Heyndrickxia acidicola: one gene and its partner. The protein of the gene in region 1 interacts with the protein of each later gene in a pairwise test. Links are inferred from orthologs where the notes say so. Each region holds a gene or a part of one and is shown in the gene's direction. Other genes may lie near its edges.

Region 1 (12,241 bases):
CTTGAGAAATTATAAATCTGCCGGTAGAAATCAAGCGCTTTATTGGCATAGCTTTGGGCTTCCGAAGTGAGGCGCAGCTTGCTGTAAGTGACCCCTAAGACATATTGAAGGTCAGCAATCTCTTCATCAGGCAAATCGTTTTTCGCAATTAGGTCTTCTGCCATTGTATAGAATTGGAGGGCTTTACTGTCTTCTTCCGTGATAGAGTGATAGTTGCCATTGAACTTAAACCAATAGTATTTTTGTTTTCCGCTGAAGGTGGTACTGATCTCTTTTAATTGATTGATTTGTTCGAGGGAGGAGTTCGTTTCTCCTATTTTCAAAAAATATCTGATAACGTGAATCTTCAGTAAAATTTGAAGCTCAAGATCCGGAATGGTGTTGGTGAGCTCTGACATGCGCTGATATTCCTGTTTCAAAATGCTCGGCTTAAAGGATGTTAACAGAATGTGGAACCAATTGTAGCAAAGCTCTCTCGTTTCCTCATCAATTTGTCTATTAATTTCAATATCCAGGCGCATGCAGAGCAGCTTGATCACTTCATCATTCGGCTCAATTTTACCGTTTTCAATTTTTGACAGATAGGAAGTGGAAATAATTCCTTCCGCCAAATCTTCTTGCTTCAAGTTTTGTTTCAATCTATTCATTTTTATAATGGAACCGATGTTCATAGCATCACCTAAGACATTCTTATATGGTAATAGTATACCTCAACTTGGCATTATAGGAAAATAGGATAGCCATTCAAGGATGTTTTACGAACAATTCGGTTATATCTATAACTATATGAGTGGAAGAGGCGATTGTTTCTTGATGTGGGCGGGAGCAAAAAAAATAGGCTATTCGCCTATTTCTATAGACTCATGCTGTTCTGGTGCTGTTAAATTTAGTATCTCTTTTTTCATTCAATAATTTATCCATTTTGTAAATAAGGGCATCTACATCTCGTTTTGTGATTTTTTCTGGCACACTTTTTTTATTCATACTATTAATTCCTCCTTAACAAAAGTTTGTACGGTGGAAAGTCTTGTTATTATTTTATCACACAATATGGCCTATTTTACTTGGGAAAGTGGCATGGATTTCAATGGATTAAATGGAGAATGATTTTCATGTTTTCCTAAAATCCTGAAAAAATCGTTTTTATTAAAACTAACCTTTACTTTTTGTGAGTCTTTTTTACTATATAAGATCATTTTATTTCCAAAGTCTGAATGTCTGTATCTTTTGGCATGGCGCTTTATGAAAAACAGGAATATTAACCAAATATTTGTCTATTCACATATTCAAGGAAATCCTTTTTTGCCGATTCGAACAAATGATATAATGATGACTATGGAATAAAGAATGGAGGATTTATCTTAGTATGTACGATGTTCGTGAATGGCGGCATGCCTTTAAGCTTGACCCAAATAAGGAGATTAATGATACGGACCTGGAGAGAATTTGTGAATCAGGGACAGATGCCATCATCGTTGGAGGAACAGACACGGTTACACTGGAGGATGTGCTGAACCTTATGTCACGTATTAGAAGATATACTGTTCCGTGTGTACTTGAAGTTTCTAACCTTGAATCTATTACCCCTGGGTTTGATTTATATCTTATTCCATCTGTATTGAACAGCGGAGATGTCTCTTGGATTACAGGTGTGCATCATGAAGCGTTAAAAGAGTATGGAGAACTATTAAATTGGGACGAGCTGTTTGTTGAGGGATATTGTATTTTGAATGAAGATTGCAAAGCGGCCGAACTGACAAAAGCCCGTACCGATTTAACACAGGAAGATGTGGAAGCGTACGCCATGATGGCAGAAAACTTGTTTAAAATGCCTATTTTTTATATGGAATACAGCGGTCGTTATGGAAATGTCGATATGGTCAAGGCAGCTAAAAAACATTTAAGACACTCCAGGCTTTTTTATGGGGGAGGTATCCGCTCAAGCGAACAGGCGAAGGAAATGGGCGAGCATGCGGACGTCATTGTGGTGGGCAATGCAGTTTATGACGATCTTGAACAGGCATTAGGTACAGTCAGAGCGGTAAAATAATGTAACAATAAACCTTGAAAATAGATTATAATAAGAACAAATGTTCTAAATGGTGGTGAAGTCATGCAATTTTTAACAGATCGATTACTATCTGGATTGAATCCAGAACAGCAGGAAGCAGTAAAAACAACGGAAGGCCCCCTATTGCTTATGGCTGGAGCGGGAAGTGGAAAGACAAGGGTGCTGACTCATCGTGTGGCGTATTTGATGGTGGAGAAGGAAGTCAATCCTTATAATATCCTGGCCATTACGTTTACAAACAAAGCAGCTCGAGAGATGAGAGAACGTATAGCTGGAATTATGGGCGGTGCAGCTGAAGAGGTTTGGATTTCCACATTCCACTCCATGTGTGTGCGGATCTTAAGAAGAGACATTGACCGTATAGGCTTTAACCGGAATTTTACAATTCTTGACCCGACAGACCAGCAATCAGTTGTCAAATCCATTTTAAAGGATAAGAATATTGATCCTAAGAAATTTGATCCTCGATCAATCCTTGGAACTATTAGCAGTGCGAAAAATGAATTGGTGGATCCGGAAGAGTATTCCAAGCTGGCAGGGGGATACTACGATCAGGTTGTCAGTGATGTGTATACAGAGTATCAAAAAAGGCTCAGAAAGAATCAGGCACTGGATTTTGATGATTTAATCATGCTGACCATTCAGTTATTCACTAGAGTCCCAGAGGTTCTGACCTATTACCAGCGCAAGTTTCAATACATTCATGTGGATGAGTATCAGGATACGAACCGTGCGCAGTACATGCTTGTCAAGATGCTCGCTGCAAGATTTCAAAATCTTTGCGTGGTAGGCGATTCCGATCAGTCCATTTATCGCTGGCGCGGTGCGGATATTGCCAATATCTTATCCTTCGAGAAGGATTATCCTCGTGCAAAAGTTATATTGCTTGAACAAAATTACCGTTCTACAAAAAGAATTCTGCAAGCTGCAAATGAGGTTATCAAAAATAACCAAAATCGAAAAGCTAAAAACCTATGGACTGAAAATCAAGACGGGCCTAAAATTTCCTATTATCGCGCCGACAGTGAACAAACAGAGGCGCAATTCGTAGCCGGCAAGATAAAAGAAGCGGTTGCCTCCGGAAAACGAAAGCTTTCTGATATTGCTATTTTATATCGTACGAATGCCCAGTCACGTGTTATGGAGGAAGTACTCCTAAAATCAAACATTGAGTATAGCATCGTCGGCGGCATTAAATTCTATGACCGCAAGGAAATCAAGGATATCCTCGCTTATTTGCGTTTAATTGCTAATCCTAATGATGATATCAGTTTGCAGCGGGTCATTAATGTTCCAAAACGGGGAATCGGTTCTACTTCTATGGACAAGATTGCCCGTTATGCAGCAGATCAGGATATTTCTGTTTTTGCAGCCATCCAGGAAATTGATTTTATTGGAGTAAGCCCAAAGATCGCCAATGCTGCAAGGGAATTTTATGATCTTATTCATAATTACACTCAAATGCAGGAGTATCTATCTGTAACGGAGCTGGTTGAGGAAGTTCTGGAGAAGTCAGGATACAGGGACATGCTGAAGGCAGAGAAGACAATTGAATCCCAAAGCCGTCTTGAAAATATTGATGAATTCCTTTCTGTAACCAAAAACTTTGAGGAAAGCAGCGAAGATAAGAGCCTTGTTGCGTTTTTAACGGATCTTGCCCTTGTCGCAGATATTGACAGGATGGATGAGCAGGATGAAAAGGCTGATTCGATTGTCTTGATGACCTTGCATTCTGCAAAAGGGCTTGAATTTCCAATCGTCTTTTTAATCGGCATGGAGGAAGGCGTATTTCCTCACAGCCGATCTTTAATGGAAGAAGCAGAAATGGAAGAAGAACGCCGCCTCGCTTATGTGGGAATTACACGTGCTGAAGAAGAGCTGTATTTAACGAATGCAGGAATGAGAACTTTATTTGGACGCACTAATATGAATCCTGTTTCCCGATTTATTAATGAGATACCAGAGGAGCTGCTGGAGTCTGTCCATAAAGAAACCAAAGCTTCATCTTCTTTTGGTGCTCAGCGTTCCGTGCAGCCGGCGCGCCGACCGGCGGTTGTCCGTCCTGCACAAAATGCTTCTGCTGGAAGCACTGCGGATTGGAAGGTGGGCGACAAAGCTGCGCACAAAAAATGGGGCACTGGCACAGTGGTCAGCGTAAAGGGTGACGGCAAAAGTGTTGAGCTTGACATTGCTTTTCCTAGTCCTGTGGGCATTAAAAGGCTGCTGGCAGAGTTTGCACCTATTACAAAGGCATAATGCATCAGTTGTTTTTAGGGAAAGTGCCCATTTTATCCAAGAGAATTTCAGTCTTCATTCTGTTCATAAGGATGGAGGCTATAAATAGAAAGGGCTGTTGTTATGGAAATAAAAACCGCTGAAAAAAGGGTGAAAGAGCTTCATACTCTATTAAACCAGTACAGCTATGAATACCATGTAAAGGATCATCCAACTGTACCTGATTCGGAATATGACAGGCTCCTGAAAGAGCTGAATGATATTGAAGCTGAATACCCAGAGCTGATTACATCGGATTCTCCTACTCAGCGGGTAGGAGGTGAACCACAGTCAGCCTTTACAAAAGTGGAACACAGGACTCCGATGCTATCTTTGGCAAATGCCTTTAATGAAGAGGATTTACGTGATTTTGACCGCAAAGTAAGACAGGCAGCAGGAGAAGATTACGAGTATGTCTGCGAATTGAAAATTGATGGATTGGCGGTCTCACTTCGCTATGAAGACGGACTGTTTGTCCAAGGCGCCACTCGCGGAGACGGAACCATTGGAGAGGACATAACTGTCAATCTCAGGACAATCCGATCTATTCCTCTCAGAATAAAAGAACCTTTTTCTATCGAGGTGCGCGGCGAGGCCTATATGCCGAAAAAATCATTTGAGCAGCTGAACAGGGCGAAAGAAGAGAACGGAGAAGAGCCTTTTGCGAATCCTCGAAATGCTGCTGCAGGTTCATTGCGCCAGCTTGATCCGCGAATTGCAGCTTCAAGGAATTTAAGCATCTTTCTTTATGCCATCGGCGATCCCGGTGAAACAGGCGTCACCGCCCACAGCGCCGGCCTGGATTTGCTTGAAGACCTGGGATTTAAAGTAAATAAAGAACGCAAGCTTTGTAAAAATATTGATGAAGTGCTTGATTATATTAAAAACTGGACAGAAAAGCGGCCAGACCTTCCGTATGAAATTGATGGGATTGTCATCAAGGTGAACTCTCTTGCCCAGCAGCAGGAGCTTGGTTCAACAGTAAAAACCCCGCGCTGGTCCATTGCTTATAAGTTTCCTGCAGAGGAAGTCGTTACGAAATTGATCAGTATCGAACTAAATGTAGGAAGGACGGGCGTTGTAACACCCACTGCGGTTCTTGAACCTGTTCGGGTTGCAGGTACAACGGTTAAAAGAGCCTCCCTTCATAATGAAGACTTAATTCGTGAAAAAGATATTATGCTTGGCGATTATGTGGTAGTAAAAAAAGCAGGGGACATTATCCCGGAAGTAGTGAATGTTCTGACGGACAGAAGAACAGGTGAGGAGCAGGAGTTTAAAATGCCGACTCATTGCCCTGATTGCGAGAGTGAACTGATCCGTTTGGAGGGTGAAGTGGCTCTCCGCTGCATCAATCCGAAGTGCCCTGCCCAAATTCGCGAGGGCCTGATTCATTTTGTGTCACGAAATGCAATGAACATAGAAGGGCTGGGGGAAAAGGTCATCAGCCTCCTATTTAGCCATCAGTTAATCCATGATGTAGCGGATATCTATAGACTGACAAGAGAGCAGCTTCTTAACCTGGAAAGAATGGGTGAAAAATCCGCAGGGAATTTACTGGATGCCATAGAAGCGTCCAAACAAAATTCTTTGGAAAAGCTTTTGTTTGGTCTTGGCATTCGGCATGTAGGTTTCAAGGCTGCCAAAACACTTGCTCAAACGTTTGAAACTATGGAGAAGCTGCAGGCAGCAACAAGAGAAGAACTGACAGCCATTCAGGATATTGGTGAAAAGATGGCGGACTCCATTGTGGCGTATTTCGAAAACGAAGAAGCCAGGGAGTTAGTAAAAGAGCTGCAGTCCCTTAGTGTCAATATGATTTACAAGGGACCAAAGCCTGTTGAAGCAGTGAACGCCTCCTCGCCATTAGCAGGAAAAACCGTAGTACTGACAGGAAAACTTGAGCAAATGACCCGTGAAGAGGCCAAGGAGCGTTTGGAAGCACTAGGGGCTAATGTAACGGGCAGTGTCAGCAAGAAGACGGATTTAGTTATTGCCGGGGCAGATGCCGGTTCAAAGCTTACAAAAGCGGAACAGCTGGGAATAGAGGTCTGGGATGAAAATCGTTTTGTACAAGAAGTAAAAGAGTGAGCTTCTTAAAAGGAAACCATTGGGGAAGGCTTTCCTTTAGTATGTAATAAAGGTGGAAGAATCAGCATGAAAAAATGGTTGCCATTACTAGTAACAGTAGTCTTGCTAACAGCAGGATGTACTTCGAATTTCGGGTCAGAGGATAAGGTTGTGCAAGAAAAAAACAATCAAAAAGAGACAGCGATTATACCAAATTACCAAATATCCGATAATTATTATCGAACGATATTGCCATATAAGCCGAGTAAAAGCAGAGGTTTGACCGTCAATAATTTAAACACCCGCTATGATATTCAGGAATTTGAAACGGGGCTCCTTCGTGTAGCGAAAACCACGTATTCGCCTGAGAAATATCTGTTCCAGGAAGGGCAGATACTGGACGCGGATACCTTGAAGATGTGGCTTAACCGTAAGTTTACACCAAGCCAGTGGAAGGCTGTACAAAAGGAAGTAAATCCACCCAGTCAAAATATTGGATTAAATCCTCCTTTAAGCGGGAAAGGTTCAATCGATTCACAAAATCAAAATAGCCCGATCTATCTTGCTAATATCCTGGAACATGACTATTTAGTTAAGACGGATAAAAATACAGTGAGGCTAGGTGGCGTCGTCATAGGTTTGGCACTTAATTCAACGAATTCTTATCAAAGCCAAAATGGGACGACCACCCAATCTTCTCTCTCTCAGGCTGCAATAGACAGTGAGGGAAAAAGCATTGCTGCTGAAGTGGTAAAACGACTCCGTGCTATGAGCGAATTGAAGAATGTCCCGATCACCATTGCCTTATTTGAGCAGAAGGATAAGGATTCAGTTGTTCCAGGAAATTATTTTGCCTATACTAATGTTCCGGCGGGAAGCTCCTCCATTGGGAGCTGGAATGCCATTCAAAATCAATATTATCTTTTCCCGTCATCGCAGGCTGATTCAGATCACCCGCACGATGCAGGTGTTTTTGATAAGTTTAAAAAGCGGGTAGAGAACTATTTTCCTAATTATAATGGAGTAATTGGGCGTGCATTCTATAACGGAAATAAGCTTACTCAATTAAAAGCAGAAATTCCTCTCCAATTTTTTGGAGAAGCTGAAGTTATTGGTTTTACACAATATATAGCGGGGATTGTACCATCTATTTTCCCGGATACCATAGACTTGCAAATAAAGATTACGGCTGGCGGCGATATAAAAGCCCTTATAACAAGGAGCCCTGGCCAAACAGATACATCTGTCCATATATATCAATAAGCTGAAAAAGCTGATAAAAAAGAGAAAGCCTCTTCTTTTATCAGCTTTTTTATTTGAGGATTTTCCATGTCTATTAGCTTGATGGAGCGGTTTAAGGGAAGCCGTCATAAAACAATACGAGAAATGTCGAAAATATTTATAGAAAATTTCAAAAAAATAGTTCCAGTCTTTGATCTTCTGTTATATAATACAAACATAAATTAGTAAATTGTTTTATAACAATATTAAAGGAGTGATGTGAAAAGATGGATACTCAAACGGCTGGAATATCCGTAGCTAAGGAGCTGAAAGCAAAGTATGAAGATCTTTTAACACCAGGTGCTTTACATTTTATTGAACAACTTGAGAGGCACTTTGGAAATGAACGAAAGAAACAGTTACAGAACAGAGAGTGCAAACAACAGGAAATGGACGGAGGAAAACTCCCTCACTTTCTTTCTGAAACGGAACCCATTCGAAATGGAGATTGGTCTATCTCGCCGCTTCCAGCCGATCTTCAAGATCGCCGGGTGGAAATTACAGGGCCGCCAGATCGAAAGATGATTATTAACGCAATGAATTCGGGGGCAAAGGTGTTTATGGCATGTTTGGAGGATGCGACATCGCCTACATGGGAAAATGTGATGGATGGACAGCGGAATCTGAGAGATGCGGTAGATAGAACCATTGCTGTATACGGGGAGAATGGAAAAACCTATGTGCTGAATAAGGAAACCGCCGTTTTGTTTGTCAGGCCAAGGGGATGGCATTTGGAAGAGAAGCATGTATTGGTGGATGGGAAACCTATTTCCGCAAGCTTGTATGATTTTGGTTTGTATTTTTTTCATAATGCGATCCATCTTGTGGAGAAAGGCACGGGCCCTTACTTTTATTTACCCAAGCTTGAGAGTCATTTGGAAGCAAGACTTTGGAATGATGTTTTCACCTTTGCCCAGAAATTCATTGGAATTCCTAAAGGAACCATTAAAGCGACAGTACTGATTGAGACCCTTCCAGCAGCCTTTGAAATGGATGAAATTCTTTATGAGTTAAAGGAGCATTCAGCAGGACTGAACTGCGGCAGATGGGATTACATCTTCAGCTATTTAAAGAAGCTGAGAAACCAGCCTAATGTCATATTGCCGGATCGTTCACTGGTTACAATGACAGCTCCATTTATGAGGTCGTATTCACTACTCACCATTAAAACCTGCCATCGCAGAATGGCGCCGGCAATTGGGGGAATGACTGCACAGATTCCTGTAAAAGGAGACGAGCAGAAAAATGAGGAGGCCTTTAACAAGGTACGCCAGGATAAAGAAAGAGAGGTGCAGGATGGACACGATGGCACGTGGGTGGCACACCCTGCACTCGTGAAGGTAGCCATGGAGGTTTTTAATAAAGAAATGAAGAGTTCAAATCAAATAGATTCACAGAAACAGATTGATTTCGAGGTGTCAGAACAAGATCTGCTGGCTGTACCTGCAGGAAATATAACAGAAGAAGGAGTAAGGCAGAACATTCGTGTGGGTTTAAGGTATATAACCGCCTGGCTGAGGGGAAGGGGAGCAGTACCCATCCACCACTTAATGGAGGATGCTGCTACAGCTGAAATTTCCCGAGCACAGATCTGGCAATGGATCCGCCATCCAAAAGGAGTGATGGAGGATGGAAGGAAGGTTACGTTTGACATGTACCAAGAAATCAAGAATGAAGAGATTCAATTGATTCAGCAAGAGATGGGCAGAGAAAAAGTTCAAGAAGCGGGAGAATTGTTTGCCAGTCTAATCACGGAAGATGAATTTCAGGATTTTTTAACCATACCAGGATACGCATTGCTTTAAACGAAAAGGCTCTTTTCGTAAACTTTGTTGCTATTGGACACAAAAATATCATTTTAAATATATGTTCGGTATTAAAACTTGTGAAGAGCTTACGAAAAGATGCCATGAAGACAGACAACTCACGGAATCATTCTTTGTACGTAAAGCAACGCGAAAACAGCCAATGAAAAAATATTGAAATCAAAGAAGGGATGAAGGAAATGAATAGAAAAGCCGATAAATTGCAAGAAAGCTGGGAGCAGGATACACGTTGGAGCGGAGTGACACGTACTTATACGGCTGAAGATGTTTTGAGGCTGAGGGGATCGCTTGATATTGCTTATACTCTTGCACAGCACGGGGCGGAGAAGTTCTGGGAGCTTTTGCATCGAGAGGAGTATGTTCCAGCACTGGGAGCGTTAACGGGAAACCAGGCAGTCCAGCAGGTCAAGGCAGGATTAAAGGCGATTTATTTAAGCGGATGGCAAGTCGCTGCTGACGCCAATCTTTCTGGACATATGTATCCTGACCAAAGCCTGTATCCTGCAAATAGCGTTCCCCAGGTGGTAAAGCGCATTAATCAGGCACTTCAAAGAGCGGACCAAATTCATCACGTAGAAGGAGACAAAAGCATTGACTGGTTTGCACCGATTATTGCAGATGCAGAAGCAGGTTTTGGTGGTCAGTTAAATGTTTTTGAATTGATGAAATCCATGATTGAAGCAGGAGCTGCTGCCGTTCATTTTGAAGACCAGCTTTCCTCTGAAAAGAAATGCGGGCACTTAGGAGGCAAAGTCCTGCTGCCGACACAAACAGCGGTCCGTAATTTAATTTCTGCGCGCCTGGCTGCAGATGTGATGGGAGTGCCAACAGTTTTAATTGCAAGAACGGATGCCAATGCAGCCGATTTAATTACCAGTGATGCGGATCCATATGATGCACCGTTTATTACAGGTGAGCGCACCCTCGAAGGCTTTTACCGGACAAAGCCTGGACTTGAGCAAGCAATTTCAAGAGGATTGGCCTACGCCCCATATGCAGACCTGATCTGGTGCGAAACGTCTGAACCAAATATGGAAGAAGCGCGCCTGTTTGCAAAAGCCATCCATGAAAAGTTCCCAGGAAAACTGCTTGCATATAATTGTTCTCCGTCCTTCAACTGGCGTAAGAAGCTGGATGGAAAGGCAATCGCAAGCTTTCAGCAGGAGCTTGGAAAGATGGGTTACAAATTCCAATTTGTAACACTTGCAGGCTTCCATGCGCTAAATAACAGTATGTTCGAGCTGGCAAAAGGCTATCAGGAAAGAGGAATGGCGGCTTATTCAGAGCTTCAGGAGGCTGAGTTTGCAAACGAACCGCTTGGCTATACAGCCACAAGGCATCAAAGAGAAGTAGGAACAGGCTATTTTGATGAGGTATCGATGGTTATTACCGGAGGAACTTCTTCTACAACAGCCCTTAAAGGTTCAACGGAGGAAGAACAATTTACCAGCATATAATGGATATATGAGCGGGGTATTCCATAAGGATATACCTCGCTTTTTTGAAAAGGACTTCGATAACCAGATTACACCATAATTTCTGTCTATTTAGACTAAGATAGGCTTTGGAGCTAGACAGAGATTGCATTGAGCATTCCATGTTAAACATTTTACCAATCTTGCCTTCAGAAGCAGAGGGGAATACAGTAAAATAAAGGCTGTTTTGGTTTAGGCTCTTTTCATAAACTTTGTTGCTATTGGACACAGTAATATCATTTATTATATATATTCAGTATTAAGACTTGGGAATAGCGCACAAAAAGATGCCACGAAGACAGACAACATACGGAATAATCCCTTATACGTAAAGCAACAATCTATGCGAAAACAGCCTTTGGTTTAGAGTGTTGCTTTGTGTATAACAGATAAATTTTTCTTACTTAATCGGTAAAATGGGAAATTGAAAAATATCAAGAGGAGACTGCAGAAAACCAGTCAGCACGCCTATAAGGAAAGATGTAGGGACAGGCCCGCAAGGATGGCCTGTCCTCTTGCTTATTAGTGGTCAATTCTGCTATTATCAATAGTATTGCGAGTGTTCGAATAACCTTGGAGGTGAATGGAATGTCAAGAATTTCTAAAGACCAGGTTGAGCATGTTGCTCATTTGGCAAGACTTGAATTTAAAGCTGAAGAAATTGAACGATTTACAAAGCAATTAGATGACATTATCAGCATGGCTGAATCCTTAAATGAATTAAATACCGAAAATGTAGAACCAACAACACACGTATTGGCTATTCAAAATGTTATGCGTGAAGACAAAGCTGAGAAAGGCCTGCCTCAGGAGGAAGTCCTGAAAAATGCGCCTGATCATAAGGATGGGCAAATTCGCGTTCCATCTGTTTTGGAATAAGGAGGGGAAATCATGACTTTATTTGATCATAAAATTGCTGAGCTGCACGAGTTTTTACATAAGAAAGAAATTAAGGTATCGGATCTTGTTGAAGAATCCTATAAGAAAATCCAAGAAGTAGATGGAAAGGTTCAGGCCTTCCTGACATTGGATGATGAAAATGCGAGACAAAAGGCAAAAGAACTTGACGAAAAGCTGGGCACTGAAGAGTCCAAGAATATCCTATTCGGTATGCCTATCGGAATCAAGGATAACATCGTAACGAAAAGCCTAAGAACCACTTCAGGAAGCAAGATTCTTGAAAATTTTAATCCTATCTATGATGCAAGTGTTATGGGAAAACTTCATCAAGCCAATACGATTAC
Region 2 (12,345 bases), 1.7 Mb from region 1 along the record:
TTCAAAATGAAATGATCCTTTTAGACCACGATCGTCCTTTGTATTAAGTAGGAGGGTTTATATGAAAAAAAGATCGAAGCAAAATAACCCCGAGCAAAAAACAAAAAATGGGGTTAATAATCAAGATATTGAGCTCGGACGGGATTATGATCCTGTAAAAGAGCTAAAAAAGAAAAATGCGGGTAAAAGCCAGCCAATAAAATCGAAACAGCATATTGAAAATCCCGACTAACTGTTGGATAAAAAGAGGGTGACTCAAAAAGCCGGACAATGCCGGTAAATGGAGTCATCCTTTTTTACTGCTGAATAATAAAGGCTCTTTTCGTAAACTGTGTTGCTATTTGGCTCAAAATAGGAGTATAAACCCAGGTTCAGTATTAAAACTTTTATTAACTTACGAAAAGATGCCACGAAGACAGACAGCATACGGAATAATCCTTTATACGTAAAGCAACAATTTATGCGAAAACAGCCATAATAAAAAAGGAAAAGGCAGGGAGACTTTTTATTTAGTTTTAAACTAAGCTACCCTGAAAATCACTTTATACGAGTTTAAAATTGATATGGAAGAAAGAACATATTAGAGCGGCCGCTAAGTAGCTATGTTAATCTTACACTTATATTGATTAATGGAACTGAACAGGTATGACAAATAGCGATAACATATATGAGTAATACCTAATGTTCGTTTTCAATCAAGGTTGATTGGAGCCCAAGGCACGAGACTCCTGAAGGATAAGCGTGTAAGTAGAGACCCCGCAGGAGCTTGCGACGAGGAGGCATCGCTACCGCCAGCGGAAAGCGAGTGCCTGAAGTGGAAATCAACCAGCAGGGAAAAATATGCTGTACCCAAAGTCTTCTGATATCCTTGAACCTTTTGGGACAGCCTTTTTTTGAGATTGGAAAGGTATTTTAGAAAGGGAAAGTTCACTTTTGCTTATCGAGAAAAATACTAAAACCCATCTGAAAACTCAGATTTACCAGGGTTCTGAGCCTTTAATTAACTGAAAACATTGTTTTTATTTTTATGTTGTTTTTCTCTTGCTAGAGGATACATAAATGGAATAAAATTTCTTTGGTATATATAGTGAAGATTTTTTTCAACACTTGCTGCTTCGTTTATGTTTTTTGTTCCTGTTTGGTCGTTTTGTGTTAACAAAAGGTTATTTTCGCATAGATTATTGCTTTACGTTCAAGGATCATTCCGTATGTTATCGGTCTTCGCAGAATCTTTTCGTAAGCAATTCATAAATTTTACTTTTTAATCATTTTTGTGTGTCTAATAGCAGCAAAGTTTACGAAAGATGCCTTATAAAAATAAGTAAGTTGAAAAGGAGCGTTTTCATGCCAAGAACCGTTTGGATGCTGGTGATTGGGATGATGGTTAATGTTACAGGCTCTTCTTTTTTATGGCCTTTAAACACCATATACATCCACGAACATCTAGGGAAATCATTGTCAGTAGCTGGGATTGTTTTAATGCTTAATTCTGCAGCGAGTGTTGTAGGAAGTCTTTTAGGGGGCAGCTTATATGATAAGTGGGGAGGATACCGGGCAGTTATTTCGGGAATTGTCATTACGACCCTTGCGATAGCGGGCTTAACACTGTGGCATGGCTGGCCGGCCTATATTGTTTTTCTTACTTTTATCGGATTGGGAGCAGGGATTGTGGTTCCGCCTATGTTTGCAATGGCAGGGTCTGCGTGGAAAGAAGGAGGGCGAAAAGCCTTTAATGCCATGTATATCGCACAGAATGCCGGGGTTGCAGTCGGATCTGCATTAGGTGGCCTTGTTGCTTCGTATTCTTTTAATTATATTTTTGCTGCAAATCTTATCATGTATGTATTGTTCTTTTTCATTGCCTTTTTTGGATATAAACATATAACAAAGGAAACCATCAGGCACTCGGTATTAGTAGAAGAGCCGTTGATGCCATCAAATAAACCGGAGCTTAGAGCATTAATGATTTTATGTTCTTCTTATTTGGTGTGCTGGATCTGTTACGTACAGTGGCAATCCACATTGGCAACGTATACGCAGGACCTTCATATATCGTTGAAACAATACAGCCTATTATGGACGATAAATGGTGCCATTATTGTCCTTGGACAGCCGTTAATCAATCCAATTATTAAAAAATTCGGCTCGAATCTTAAAGGCCAAATTTTGGTCGGGATTTTTATCTTTATGGTTTCTTTCGGCGTGGCAAGTGTAGCCAATGACTTCAAGGGATTTTTGTGTTCCATGGTTATTTTAACATTGGGTGAAATGTTTGTTTGGCCGTCGGTTCCAGCTGTGGCTAACACTCTGGCACCAAAAGGCAAGGAAGGCTTTTACCAGGGGATTGTAAACAGCACGGCAACTGGCGGTCGTATGATTGGTCCTTTGTTAGGAGGCATTCTGGCTGACTCCTTTGGGATGAATGTATTGTTTGCCACCCTGATTGGTTTGTTTGTCATTGCAGTCATCCTAGCATCAGTATATAATAAAGCCCTTAAGGCGAAGCATAAGCAGCCTACTGAAGTGACTATGTGAAAATAGGCTTGAAAACATGTTTATTTTTGGATAAAATAGTGAATACAATTAAAAATAGGATAGGAAACGTTGAGAAGGAGTAGTAGTGATGGTTACTGAAATCAGAGAGTTGGCGGCTGGTGCAAGCCAATCAGATAACATCATGAACTCGCCTTTGAGTTGCAAATGTGAAAGGGATTCTTAGTAATGTTTGCCGTTAACCGCGTTAAGGATGAATGAAGTGAGTGTGTGTGCACTAATTTGGGTGGTACCGCGGGAGATATAAGCCTCTCGTCCCTTTTTGGGATGAGGGGTTTTTTGCTGTTCTTACAGAAACTCATCCCTTAAGACATACACGGGTTAAATCAGATAAAGGAGGTCATTTCATGAGTTTTCGCCACATTGAAGTAGAAAAGAAATGGCAAAAGTATTGGGAAGAACACAAAACATTTAAAACAGAAGACAGTAGCAGTAAACCAAAATACTATGCAATGGATATGTTTCCTTATCCATCCGGTGCCGGGTTGCATGTAGGGCATCCAGAGGGCTATACGGCGACTGATATTGTTTCCAGGATGAAAAGAATGCAGGGCTACAACGTTCTTCATCCAATGGGCTGGGACGCATTTGGGCTTCCTGCAGAGCAATATGCGATAGACACAGGAAATGATCCAGCTGATTTTACGAAGCAAAATATCACAACCTTTAAGCGTCAAATTAAATCTCTTGGTTTCTCTTATGACTGGGATCGCGAAGTCAATACAACGGATCCGGACTATTATAAATGGACACAATGGATTTTTATCAAGCTTTACGAAAAAGGTCTTGCGTATATTGATGAAGTAGCAGTCAACTGGTGCCCTGCACTTGGGACAGTTCTGGCCAACGAAGAAGTCATTGACGGGAAAAGCGAACGGGGAGGCCATCCAGTCGAACGCCGTCCAATGAAGCAATGGATGCTGAAAATTACAGCTTATGCTGACCGTCTTCTTGAAGATCTGGATGAGCTGGATTGGCCGGAAAGCCTTAAGGATATGCAGCGTAACTGGATTGGCCGCTCTGAAGGTGCTGAGGTTACGTTTACCATTGATGGCACAGATCACACTTTCACCGTTTTCACCACACGCCCGGATACACTGTTCGGAGCTACTTATGCAGTGCTGGCTCCTGAGCATCCGCTCATCAATGACATTACTTCTTTAGAGCAAAGAAGTGCGGTTGACCAGTATCTTGACAAGGTTAAGACGAAAAGCGATTTGGAAAGAACAGATCTTGCCAAGGATAAAACGGGAGTCTTTACAGGTGCCTATGCCATCAATCCAATCAATGGCGAAAAAATGCCAATCTGGATTGCGGACTACGTTCTAATGAGTTATGGTACTGGAGCGATTATGGCTGTACCGGCTCATGATGAACGCGACTATGAATTTGCCCGTAAGTTTGAGCTTCCTATTAAAGAAGTTGTAGCTGGCGGAAATATTGAAAAAGAGGCTTACACTGGAGACGGCCCTCATGTTCATTCTGATTTCCTTGATGGCCTTCATAAAGAAGAAGCCATTGGAAAAGCAATTGCTTGGCTTGAAGAAAAAGGAATCGGCACAAAGAAAGTAACCTACCGCCTTCGCGATTGGCTGTTTGCCCGCCAGCGCTATTGGGGTGAGCCTATTCCGATTATTCACTGGGAGGATGGTTCAATGACGACGGTTCCGGAAGAAGAGCTGCCGCTTGTGCTTCCAAAAACAAATGAAATTAAACCTTCAGGCACTGGTGAATCACCGCTTGCGAACATTGAGGAATGGGTGAATGTAACGGATCCTGTTACAGGGAAAAAAGGCCGCCGCGAGACCAACACAATGCCTCAATGGGCGGGCAGCTGCTGGTATTACCTGCGCTATATTGACCCGCATAACAGCGAAGAGCTGGCTAGCAAAGAAAAACTGGAAGAATGGCTTCCTGTCGATCTTTACATCGGCGGTGCTGAACATGCTGTCCTTCACTTAATGTATGCTCGTTTTTGGCATAAGTTCCTTTATGATATAGGCGTTGTCCAAACGAAGGAACCATTCCAAAGGCTGTTTAATCAAGGAATGATTCTTGGTGAAAATAACGAAAAAATGAGTAAGTCGAAAGGCAATGTAGTAAATCCTGACCAGATTGTCGCAAGCCACGGAGCCGATACACTTAGACTTTACGAAATGTTTATGGGTCCGCTAGATGCCTCTGTTGCCTGGTCGACTAATGGCCTTGATGGAGCAAGACGATTCCTTGACCGTATCTGGCGTTTGCTTGTAAACGAAGGCGGAGAGCTTTCAAGTAAAGTGGCTGACGGCCATGAGGAAGCACTTGAAAAAGTGTATCATCAGACTGTCAAGAAGGTATCAGAGGATATGGATGCGTTGCATTTTAATACGGCAATCTCACAGCTGATGGTCTTCATTAATGAAGCCTACAAAGCTGAATTTGTATCTAAATCCTTTGCAGAAGGCTTTGTTAAAATGCTTTCCCCTATCGCTCCGCATCTGGCAGAGGAGCTATGGGAGAAATTAGGACACTCAGGAACCATTGCCTATGGAACATGGCCAACATACGATGAGTCTAAGCTTGTCGACAATGAAGTGGAAATTGTTGTTCAGGTAAATGGAAAAGTAAAAACAAAAATGCTTGTAGCAAAAGATGCAAGCCGTGAAGAGCTTGAAGGAATCGCCCTTAAGGATGAAACGATTCAAGGGCTGATCGAAGGCAAAACGGTTCGCAAAGTTATTGCCGTCCCTGGCAAGCTTGTTAACATAGTAGCCAATTAAATAAGCGATTGAAAACAGCCTCAAAGAGTGCACTCTTTGAGGCTGTTTTTTTATGATGTGCTTTAGTGCTTTAAAGTAAAGCAGGGGTCTGACCCCTTTATTGCGGTGAAGTGACGCATAGTGGGTATTTGTACCTGTTTCCGCCGATTAAGTTGGATTTTTACCCGATTACGTTCAGGTTTTGCCCGATTAATGGAAGTTTTTAGCCGATTACACACTGTTTTTACCCGAATGCCCCTTTTGAGGTAGATATGCTATGCAATAAACCGTGAAGAAATTACATTCAGGCACTATTTAATATATGTGAATAAAGAATTGAATAGGAAAACGGTCTTTTTTGCTAATGGATGCTTGTGAAAGAATATTAAAAAACGAATTTAATTTCTAAATCTTCTTCAACAAGGTGAAAAGTTCTATTGAGAAAAGTGCAGAAACTAGACCATAAGAAGCGATTTGTAAAATAGGTATTAAATGGAATAAATGGATAAAACATAGCTGCATTCATAAGATATCCAGTCTTTCAAAATATTATTTTTTACAGTATATTTTTATAGAGTATAAAAAATTGGGGGAAAAAACATTGAAAAAAATTCTAGCACTAATCTTACCTGCTGTACTATGCTTGTCCCTGTTTCCAAGCCTTAGTTATGCAGCACCGCCAGATAAGGATTTGAATGCTTTCTTAGCACAAAATGGATGGACAAAAACCCAGCTGAATTCCTATCTTGAGTATTATTTTAATGAGGAATTAGATTCTTTTGATACAGTTGATGAGATCAAGACACAATTGGGTGATCCCATAACAGATGAAAATCTTGCTCAGCTGCTCAAGAATTATCATTTTAAATCCGAAGACGACCTAAAGTCATTTTTAATAGAAAACGATGAACTTCAAAAAAATGAAAATCTCCGTGATAAATTTAAATTCATCAATACCCTTGATCAAACGGTGTCTTTTTATAGCGGCACACCCATTGATGATAAAAATTTACAAAATCTGTTGAATCAATATGGTATGACAAAAGATGAATTGGAAGTTTTATTAAAGGAAAATGGAGATTCGCTGGATAACTATAAGTATATAGAAGACCTGGACGATGCCATTAAATCCTATACCCAAGGCCTGGATTTCAGTGGATTGTTCTCGCAATTCGGTCTTACCAATCAGGAAATTGAAAAGCTGATTGGCCACTTTATGACATTGAATGTCAAGGACCCAAGCTTTGATCAGAAAATAACTGATATTGGGGACCGTTTGAGTTCTATGAAGGATTTTAATAGTAAATCAGACTTGACTCCTTCCCAAATAAACAATTTAGTGGAAAGCTACAATGAGCTTCTTTCATTATTGCAGCTTGATGTTAAATACTATCTGGTTAAAAAGGGTGAAAAAACCCCTGTGACCGAGCAGCAATTAATTAATATGAAATCTACCAATGGTCGCGATTTATTAATAGAAATTTATGATACGAACCATCAGTTTTTGGCGGATATTGTCCTTACAAAAGATATGTTTGGTTCAGAAATCATTAAGACTACTGCTAATAAAATTGTAAAAACAGAGAAAAAGGTAATAAAACAGCCTAGTACCCGGAAGCCTGTTGCCCGCACGATCTCAGGAGGAAAATTGCCAAACACTGCAGGCCATTATGCGGATCATATCCTTTTGGGAAGTGTGCTATTGATACTTGGGTTATTGCTGTTTAGAAAATGGAAAGTGATGAAGGCATGACCCAAAAAGCTGGACGCCTGCTGATTTTAATCGTCAGTATCATTCTTCTGGCTGCAGGTATTGCCCTCATTATCAAAAATATACAGCCTTTCATGGCTGGGAATAAAGTACCAAAAATAGCCATTAAGCCGGCATCATCTCTAAAGCCAAACGCAACAAAACAAAAGAAACAGTCAATTCCTCTTTATGCAAGTGCTCCTGCAATGGGTTCAGTCATTGGCACTCTTAAAATACCTAAGCTGGGAGCGGCTCTATCGATATATGAGGGGGCCAATGAAGACGAATTGGCTAAGGGAGTCGGCCATTTTGCAAGAAGTGTCCTTCCTGGTGAGAAGGACAACACTGTGCTGTCCGGGCACCGTGATACAGTTTTCAGAAAACTGGGTGAAGTGGGGATAAATGATCTATTAATTGTCCAAACCTCTGCCGGTGTGTTTACCTATAAAGTATATAAAGTCAGAATTGTGGATGCGGATGACCGGACTGTTATTGTTCCGAAGCCGAGAGCCACGCTTACTGTGACAACCTGCTACCCATTTTATTATATCGGAGATGCACCGAAGCGTTATATATTGGTAGCCAATCTGATTCATGAAAAGCTGACACAGGCTTAAGGAAGTAACTTCATATCGATTTACATTCTTGGTTTTTTCTCTTAGCTTTTGTATAATAGCGAAAGTGCGAGATAAGAGAGGATGAACTATACATGTTAACTTTTCAAGTAATATCTACTGAAGAATTAAAGAACAAATTGGCTAAAGGGGAAAAGCTGAACCTTATTGACGTTCGAGAAGAGGATGAAGTAGCGGAAGGAATGATTCCTGAAGCTAAGCACATTCCTATGGGTGAAATCCCTGCTTCCCTTGACCAATTCAATAAAGATGAGGAATACATTTTCATCTGCCGTTCCAGCGGCAGAAGCGGCCGTGTTTGTGAGTATATGAGCAGTCAGGGATTTAAGGTAACAAATATGACTGGCGGCATGCTGGAATGGACAGGGGAAACAAAGCCAAAGAAATAAACATGATTAGAGTGCCAGCGGGATAATCCTGCTGGTTTTTTTGATAGGCTATTTTCGTAATCTTTGTGGCTATTTGACACAAAAAATGATTAAAAATCCAGGTTCAGCATTAAAACTTTTGAATAGCTTATAAAAAAATGCCACGAAGACAGACAACATACGAAATGACCCATTGTAATTAAAGCAATAATCTATGCAAAAACAGCCTTTTGATAAAAATATACTCTTTTTATCACTGTGAAACACGATGGAAAATCCGTATACCGAAGGGCTGGAGCCCAACGGTTTTCTTTTAAGTAAATTGTTTAGAAAATTCTATCTTTGTTCATACTAGAGATAAAACGCAAAGGAGAGAAACTGGTGATCCAGGTAAAGGTGATTGATTGTGAGCATGAAAAGGACTTGGAAGAAGAGGTCAATAAGTTTCTAAAGACGCTGGATGACAATCGGTTTGTCGACATAAAATTTAATGTAGCGGCAATACCGGAAGAAGTGGATGCACAGATCTATTGCTTCAGTGCCATGATTTTATATAAAAAAGCAGCAAAAACTTCTTAAAAAAGAAGGGAAGGCTGCTTTTTTGCTATTTTAAGAGGAAGACTCTTATAATAGTATCTTAAAAGAAAAAACGCCGCTGACTCATGCCGGCTATAGGCACCACCGGATCAAAGACATAAGCCGTTAAGAAGGCTTCTTGCGCTTTTGTGCCAGTGACAATAAAAGGAATATACTTATAAAATAAATTATTTGAAATTTCTAAAAGGAATATAAAAACGATTGCCGAATTTTACTTGATAGGGGGAATCCAGCTTTTGGTATAGTAAAGGAGGAGTAGAAAATGAGAAAGGGAATTTTGTCTATCTTTATCTGGGTGCTGGTCTCCATTTTAGGAGCCGCTGCCTTTGCAATCCTGGCCATTTCTAATGGTGAGACGATTTCAGCTGCCTGGATGGTTATAGCAGCCGTTTGTACCTATGCTGTTGCCTATCGTTTTTATAGTAAATTTATTGCCGGGAAAATATTTGGGTTAAATGACAATCGTGCAACCCCTGCCGAGCTGCATAATGATGGCAAAGATTTTGTTCCGACAAATAAATGGGTATTATTTGGCCATCATTTTGCTGCTATTGCAGGGGCGGGTCCTCTGGTTGGTCCCATCCTTGCCGCGCAAATGGGGTACCTCCCCGGAATGCTGTGGATCATTATTGGGGTTGTTTTAGCGGGAGCCGTCCAAGATTCGGTTATCCTGATGGGGTCTATGAGGAGAAACGGAAAATCGCTTGGACAAATCGCCAAGGAAGAGGTTGGACCATTCGGCGGCGTTATTGCGTCTATTGGAATCATCGCCATTATGATTATTTTAATTGCCGTTTTAGCGTTAGTCGTGGTTAAAGCACTGGCGAATTCACCATGGGGTGTATTCACTATTGCCATGACCATTCCGATTGCGTTCTTTATGGGAATTTATATGAGATTTATTCGTCCAGGCAGGGTATTGGAAGGATCGATTATTGGTTTTGTCCTTTTAATCATTGCTCTTTGGAGCGGACAGTTTGTGGCTGATTCCAAGGCACTGGCAGACATGTTTACTTTTACAGCACCGCAGCTTGCCATCATGATTGCCATTTATGGATTTATCGCATCAATTCTTCCTGTATGGCTTTTGCTGGCACCCAGGGACTATTTAAGCTCATTTTTAAAAATTGGAGTAATCCTGCTTTTGGCACTTGGTATTTTATTTGTTCTCCCTGATTTGAAAATGCCAAAAATCTCAAGATTTATAGACGGTACTGGGCCGGTATTTGCAGGAAGCTTATTTCCATTCTTGTTTATTACCATCGCTTGCGGCTCTGTATCGGGCTTTCACTCGCTCGTATCCTCGGGAACGACACCTAAGATGATTGAAAAGGAATCACATGCGCGTATGATTGGTTTTGGAGGAATGTTAATGGAGTCAGGTGTTGCCATCATGGCGCTGATAGCAGCCTGTGCCATTCATCCAGGATTATATTTTGCCATGAACTCTTCTGCTGCTGTCATTGGGACAAGTGCAGCAAGTGCGGCTAAAGCAATCTCCTCATGGGGCTTTCAAATTACACCTGGGGAAATTACTGCAGCAGCAAAAAGCATAGGAGAGGTGAACATTTTATCAAGAACTGGAGGCGCACCAACCCTTGCAGTCGGCATGGCTGAAATTTTTACGAGCTTCCTGGCAGGTGCAAAGGCCTTTTGGTATCACTTTGCCATTCTCTTTGAGGCGGTCTTTATTTTAACCACCATCGATGCAGGTACCAGAATTGGGCGCTTTATGCTGCAGGACTTACTGGGGAATGTGTATAAACCGTTTGCACGCACAAACAACTATGTTTACAATATTATTGCTTCTGCCCTGATCACAATAGGCTGGGCGTATATTACGTATCAAGGGGCAATAGATCCATTTGGAGGCATAAATTCTTTATGGGCATTATTCGGTATCTCCAATCAAATGCTGGCAGCCATTGCCCTTGCAGTGGGCACTACCATTATCATAAAAATGGGAAAAGCCCGCTATTCCTGGGTGACCATTCTGCCTTTTGTATGGCTGGCTATCACTACGCTTGGAGCTGCGTTTATGAAATTATTTTCAACTGTTCCTGCTATCGGTTTCTATGCACATGCAAAAATTTATCAGACTGCGATAGACCAGGGAAAAGTGCTGGCACCCGCAGGCAGTATGTCAGTCATGAAGCAAATCGTCTTTAATGATAGGATGGACGCCGCCATTACGATTGCCTTTATTGTAATTGTAATTCTTTTGATACTGGATTCCATTCGAGTCTGGTTCAATATTTTTGTACGAAAAAAAACAACCTCTTTGCACGAGACGCCATTCATACAATCAAATTTTCAGCAAACGCAAATGTGAGGTGCAGATGAATCATGTCATTTATGAATCGATTACGTAGGATGCGCTCCCATATTAAAACGATCATTGGGATGCCCAATTATGAAAGATACCTTTTTCATCAGCAGCAATTTCATCCCAATGATCCAGTTATGACGGAAAAAGAATACTATTTGTTTATTTTAAAGGACCGGTATGAAAGCGGGAAAGTGAATCGGTGCTGTTAGGGAATAAAGGGGGAAATGAATGAATAGAAAGAGGGTGACTCAAAAGGCAAGATACAAGCAATCTTTTGAGCCACCTCTTTTTATATTTCCGGCAAAAAAGAAAAAGGGAAGAGGAACACAGGGTGCGAATAATAGCATGGTGTCTCTGCCTTAAAATCTATGTTGATTTTACAACCATATTGTTAAAGCAGAAAAGACATGCAGGACTACTAGCGCTGCGCATATCTAGAAATACCCAATGTTCGTTTGGATTCAACGCTTATTAGAGCGGAAAGCACAAGACTCCTGCGAGTTACACAAGTTACTAGGTGAGACCCCAAAAGCTTGCAGCGACGGGGTTCGATACCGCTCGGGGAAACGAATACTTGAAGTGGAAATCAACCGGCAGGATGATCAGAACGCTGCCTATGTCTTTGTAGACTCCCGGCCGCCCGCGTAAGGCAGTGCCTGTCCCTGCAGTAGAAATCAACTAGTAAGGAAAAGTTGCTGTCTCCATGGTCACATAATAGTATATGACTTTTTGTGACAGCCTCTAACCCTTTTGGTGGAGGTAAAATATAAGAGAGGGAAAGGAAATGTGATTATGATGAATAAAGAAGCTTTGAAAGAACATCTCCGGCAGCTGGAGGAAAATCTCTTAAAGCCTGAAATAAGGACGAATCAAAAAGAGCTTAGCCGGTTGCTGGCGGATGATTTCTTTGAATTTGGAAGTTCAGGGAGAGTGTTATACAAGGATGAAGAAATTAGCGATGAGGGCATAGGAACGGTCAAAATGGTTTTAGGTAATTTTGAGATCCATCCATTGTCCAAAGACATCGTGCTGGCTACCTATCTTATCTTAAACGAAGAAACCCGGCAATATTCGCTGCGAAGCTCTATTTGGAAATTCAGCGATGGAAGATGGCAGATGTTTTTCCATCAAGGAACAGTGACAAATCATTTCGACCGTTTTTCTTAAAGGATAAGCTCTGTTAATTTTCGATGTTGAAAACTGCTCTTTTTTTTGCTCATTCGTGTGAAACCTCCGTTTCAAACGAATGAGCAAAAAACCAACAATGTCCTCCGCCAAAACCATTAATAAATAATGAACTAATGTAGTTTTTGTCCAGTCTAACTCCTGATGGCTAACGGATTTCTGCTTCTCCTCCCTGCGGTAAGTAGGC

The links.
Region 2: the proteins of ligA (region 1) and leuS interact in binary tests that used the Escherichia coli proteins (3 or more experiments, as listed by UniProt). The link is inferred for Heyndrickxia acidicola from one-to-one orthologs.

What each region holds. Positions count from the first base shown.
Region 1 is NZ_KV440953.1:2,986,630-2,998,870, reverse strand. The notes cover bases 4,025-6,932. They hold ligA (NAD-dependent DNA ligase LigA), read left to right. Parts: upstream 4,025-4,429; coding sequence 4,430-6,436; downstream 6,437-6,932. Other genes in these bases: A5N88_RS13985 (CamS family sex pheromone protein), read left to right, coding at 6,503-6,932; pcrA (DNA helicase PcrA), read left to right, coding at 4,025-4,327. Also shown: A5N88_RS14005 (tetratricopeptide repeat protein), read right to left, coding at 1-671; A5N88_RS26165 (hypothetical protein), read right to left, coding at 862-984; pcrB (heptaprenylglyceryl phosphate synthase), read left to right, coding at 1,367-2,050; more of pcrA, read left to right, coding at 2,114-4,024; more of A5N88_RS13985, read left to right, coding at 6,933-7,678; aceB (malate synthase A), read left to right, coding at 7,924-9,501; aceA (isocitrate lyase), read left to right, coding at 9,702-10,979; Asp-tRNA(Asn)/Glu-tRNA(Gln) amidotransferase subunit GatC, read left to right, coding at 11,586-11,876; Asp-tRNA(Asn)/Glu-tRNA(Gln) amidotransferase subunit GatA, read left to right, coding at 11,889-12,241. UniProt on the Escherichia coli protein: DNA ligase that catalyzes the formation of phosphodiester linkages between 5'-phosphoryl and 3'-hydroxyl groups in double-stranded DNA using NAD as a coenzyme and as the energy source for the reaction.
Region 2 is NZ_KV440953.1:4,728,250-4,740,594, forward strand. The notes cover bases 2,596-5,607. They hold leuS (leucine--tRNA ligase), read left to right. Parts: upstream 2,596-2,900; coding sequence 2,901-5,315; downstream 5,316-5,607. Also shown: A5N88_RS22035 (YtzC family protein), read left to right, coding at 1-47; A5N88_RS22040 (glycogen biosynthesis protein GlgD), read left to right, coding at 62-232; A5N88_RS22045 (MDR family MFS transporter), read left to right, coding at 1,345-2,535; A5N88_RS22055 (processed acidic surface protein), read left to right, coding at 5,896-7,047; srtD (class D sortase, LPxTATN-specific), read left to right, coding at 7,026-7,661; A5N88_RS22065 (rhodanese-like domain-containing protein), read left to right, coding at 7,754-8,068; A5N88_RS22070 (sporulation protein Cse60), read left to right, coding at 8,429-8,626; A5N88_RS22075 (carbon starvation CstA family protein), read left to right, coding at 8,907-10,976; A5N88_RS22080 (CstA-like transporter-associated (seleno)protein), read left to right, coding at 10,991-11,182; A5N88_RS22085 (nuclear transport factor 2 family protein), read left to right, coding at 11,766-12,140.